2 regions of the Ensifer sp. PDNC004 genome follow, and region 2 is predicted to be linked to the other one. Evidence: predicted binding sites of a transcription regulator. Region 2 holds the regulator's gene; the other holds the start of a gene.
The links. The regulator HrcA, encoded in region 2, represses chaperone genes, less so after heat shock. The targets are predictions, from matches to a motif close to GTTAGCACTCNCNNNNNGNGAGTGCTAAC.
Positions count from the first base shown of each region.

Region 1 (2,202 bases), 450 kb from region 2:
GCAATGCGCGCCTCGCCGCCGAGTTCCTCGTAGAGCTTGGCAATCGCGCCGGCGCAAGGGATCAGCCGGTGGCCGCGCTCGACGACGAGGTCGGGATTGGCACAGATGAACGGGATCTTGCGCTTGGCAAGGCCCGTCAGGGTCGCGCGGTAATGCTCGGGCGTTTCGGTCTCGTCGTCATAGAAGCCGGCGCAGACGACCGTCTCGGCATCTTCCGAGGAAACGATCTGCGTCCCCAGGCCCTCGAGCAGCGGCAGGTCGCGCTCGGCTCCGATGAAGAAGATCTTCTTGTCGGCGGCAGCGATCAGAGCCCGGGTCACGTCGCCCGAGGTGACGATCCGGTCATAGGCTTCGTCGGGCACGCCGAGGCTGCGGATCTGCACCTTCACCATCGGGCTCGGGCGCGGCGAATTGGTGATGAGTACGACGGTCAGCCCGGCGGCACGCGCCTCGGCCAATGCTTCACAGGCGGAGGCGAAAGCCTGCACGCCGTTGTGAAGAACGCCCCAGACGTCGCACAGAACGACATCGTAGCGCTTGGCGATTTCGCGAAAACTGTTGATCCTTGCGGCCATTCTGGCTTCCTGCAAACACGGTTTCCGGCTTGCATGGCAAGGAAGGCAGGAGATTACAAGTCTCGTCTCCCGAAAAAGGCGCCCCTTCCCAAGGATTCCGGCCGTGTCGAGAGCCAGGAAAAAATGCATTGCAGACGCCGCCCGCCCACGCAGAAGCACCTTGTCGTGGTTATCAACCATCAAAATCCGGCCGATGCCATTCATCGACGCGATCGCCTAGATTTCGCCAAGAATGAGGCTAGGCTGCCTACGCTCTCGCCTGCTGCGCCCACCCAAGGCAACCGCCGCCAGCAAAAAATCTAGGCGCCGATCCTTGACTCACCCCATACCCAAGCTTATCTCGGCATCGCTAGCACTCGATAAACAAGAGTGCTAACACCCATCCATCGGGTCCATCTGCGATCCGTAGTGTCATTTGATCGAGGGATTAGACTAATGGCAAGCACCAACTTCCGCCCGCTGCACGACCGCGTTGTCGTTCGCCGCGTCGAGTCTGAAGAGAAGACCAAGGGCGGGATCATCATTCCGGACACCGCCAAGGAAAAGCCGCAGGAAGGCGAAATCGTCGCCGTCGGTTCGGGCGCCCGTGACGAAAGCGGCAAGGTTGTCGCTCTCGACGTCAAGGCTGGCGACCGCGTTCTGTTCGGCAAGTGGTCGGGCACCGAAGTCAAGATCAACGGCGAAGACCTTCTGATCATGAAGGAAGCCGACATCATGGGCATCATCGGCTGATCCAGCCGTCGTCCACCCTTTTCATGACAACCAATGGGCAATGAGCCCGGGAGTTCTCTAATGGCTGCAAAAGAAATCAAGTTCGGCCGCACCGCGCGCGAAAAGATGCTGCGTGGCGTCGACATCCTCGCTGACGCCGTAAAGGTCACGCTCGGCCCGAAGGGTCGTAACGTCATCATCGACAAGTCCTTCGGCGCTCCGCGCATCACCAAGGACGGCGTATCGGTCGCCAAGGAAATCGAACTCGAAGACAAGTTCGAAAACATGGGCGCCCAGATGGTCCGCGAAGTTGCTTCGAAGACCAACGACATCGCCGGCGACGGCACCACGACTGCAACCGTTCTGGCCCAGGCGATCGTTCGCGAAGGCGCCAAGGCTGTTGCTGCCGGCATGAACCCGATGGACCTGAAGCGCGGTATCGACCTCGCTGTCGGCGAAGTCGTCAAGGATCTCCAGGCCAAGGCCAAGAAGATCAACACTTCGGAAGAAGTTGCACAGGTCGGCACGATCTCGGCTAACGGCGAGCGTCAGATCGGCCTCGACATTGCTGAAGCAATGCAGAAGGTCGGCAACGAAGGCGTCATCACGGTTGAAGAAGCCAAGACCGCCGAAACCGAACTCGAAGTCGTCGAAGGCATGCAGTTCGACCGCGGCTACCTGTCGCCCTACTTCGTCACCAACCCGGAAAAGATGGTCGCTGACCTCGACGACGTCTTCGTTCTCCTCCACGAGAAGAAGCTCTCGAACCTGCAGGCCATGCTCCCGGTTCTCGAAGCTGTCGTTCAGACCGGCAAGCCGCTGCTCATCATCGCTGAAGACGTCGAAGGCGAAGCTCTTGCTACGCTCGTCGTTAACAAGCTGCGTGGCGGCCTCAAGATCGCTGCTGTCAAGGCTC
Region 1 covers NZ_CP070353.1:2,073,147-2,075,348, forward strand. The annotation lists gene JVX98_RS18340 (TIGR01459 family HAD-type hydrolase) at 1-575, opposite strand, end outside; gene groES (co-chaperone GroES) at 1,011-1,307, shown strand; gene groL (chaperonin GroEL) at 1,368-2,202, shown strand, end outside.
Region 1: groES (co-chaperone GroES) is a predicted target of HrcA. The motif match lies at 924-952, and genes of this name have one in related genera.

Region 2 (2,202 bases):
CCGCCATCAGCCTGGATGACGTCGCAGTCGATCGAGATCTGGCGTTCGCCGAGCGCCGGCAGATCGACGACGGCGCGCAGCGATCGGCCGATCAGCCGCTGGATTTCCTGGGTACGGCCGCTCTGCTTGCCGCTTGCCGCCTCGCGCCGCATGCGCTCCCCGGTGGCGCGCGGCAGCATGCCGTACTCCGCCGTCACCCAGCCCTTGCCGCCATTGCGCAGCCAGGCCGGAACCTTTTCCTCAAGGCTGGCGGTGCACAGCACATGCGTGTCGCCGAACCGCACCAGACAGGAGCCTTCCGCATGCTTGGAAAAATTGCGCTCGAAAGAAACCTTGCGCATTTGATCGGTTTTTCTGCCGGATGGCCGCATCGTCAACTCCTATCGTATCTCGTGAGCCTTCTACTGCATAATTCCCTAAATCGAAATCGATTTAGGGACAAAATTATGCAGCAGTTTATGGTGCTGCAGCGACCTTTGGCGCGTCCAAGGACGCGCGGCGCTGCAGAACACGGCGCGGGCAAAGGGAACCGGTGGAAAGCCGGGCAATCGACCGTTTTTTCCCTTTTGCCAACGGCCCGCAGGGACACTATATTCCGGCCACGGCAGGATGTGCCTGCATATGTGGAGTGACATGGTACTGCGCAATCCCGGAGCAAAGGAAATCGCCGCGGCGCTCGACGAGCGCTCGGGCGAAATTTTCCGTCGCATCGTGGAGACCTATCTGACGAGCGGCGAGCCGCTCGGCTCGCGCAATCTGTCGCGGCTTTTGCCGATGGCGCTGTCGCCTGCCTCCGTGCGCAACGTGATGAGCGACCTCGAAGACCTCGGGCTCATCTATTCGCCGCATGTGAGCGCCGGTCGCCTGCCGACCCAGACGGGCCTGCGCTTCTTCGTCGACGCCTTCATGCAGGTCGGCAATCTCTCACCTGAAGACCGCGCCTCGATCGACCGGCATGTCCGGCGCGACGACCATACCCAGCCGGTCGATGCGCTTTTGACCGAAGCGAGCCAGATGCTGTCCGGCATGTCGCGCGGCGCGGGTCTTGTCATCACCGCCAAGGCCGATCCGGTGCTGAAGCATGTCGAGTTCATCCGCCTGGCGCCGACCAAGGCGCTGGCCGTGCTCGTCGGCGAACATGACCAGGTGGAAAACCGCATCATCGAGCTGCCGGCAGGCGTCACCAGCTCGCAGCTTACGGAAGCCGCAAACTTCCTCAACGCCCATCTCGCCGGACAGACGATCGCCGAGGTGCGCACGCAGCTCGAAAGAGTGAAGCTGACGGTGCGCGGCGAACTCGACGCGCTGTCGCAGGATCTCGTCGAGCGCGGCCTTGCCATCTGGTCGGGCAACGAGGGCGACGAGAAGCCGGCGCGCCTGATCGTGCGCGGCCGTGCCAACCTGCTAGAAGGGCTCGAAGGCGCCGAGGATATCGACCGGCTCAGAATGCTGTTCGATGATCTCGAAAAGAAGGACAGCATGATCGAGCTGCTCGATCTTGCCGAAAGCGGCCCGGGCGTGCGGATCTTCATCGGCTCGGAAAACAAGCTGTTCTCGCTGTCCGGCTCCTCGCTGATCGTCGCACCCTATCGCGATGGCGAGGACCGCATCGTCGGCGCCGTCGGTGTCATCGGTCCGACGCGGCTCAACTACTCGCGCATCGTGCCGATGGTCGATTATACCGCGCAGCTGATGTCGCGGCTTTCGCGCTAAGAGCCCGTCTTTAGCGCACGTGCGCCATTGAACCCTTGATTTTTCGGCCCCAAACCTCGATATCGGCTTCAAATCCAGTTCCTGAGCATTTTTGCTGAAACGCAGGCTCGCGCTTGCGGTGTGGAAATGCGAAGGACAATAGAGACGACACTGCGGAGAACGTCATGACCGACGATACGAACAAGCACGGACCCGAGGCCACCGACGAGGTATTAGACGCCGCACCGGACGCTGCCGAGGCAGCAGCCGTTGCCGAGCCCGATCCGTTGGAACTCGCCCGGGCCGAGAGCGCCGAACTGCGCGACAAGTACCTTCGGCTTGCCGCCGAGATGGACAACCTGCGCCGCCGCACCGAACGCGATGTCAAGGATGCCAAGTCCTATTCGGTTGCAGGCTTTGCCCGCGACATGCTGGCGGTATCCGACAACCTGCGCCGCGCGCTCGACGCCATTCCGGCGGAAGCCAAGGAAGCTGGCGAAGCCGGTCTCA
Region 2 covers NZ_CP070353.1:2,525,681-2,527,882, reverse strand. The annotation lists gene rph (ribonuclease PH) at 1-371, opposite strand, end outside; gene hrcA (heat-inducible transcriptional repressor HrcA) at 634-1,713, shown strand; gene grpE (nucleotide exchange factor GrpE) at 1,878-2,202, shown strand, end outside.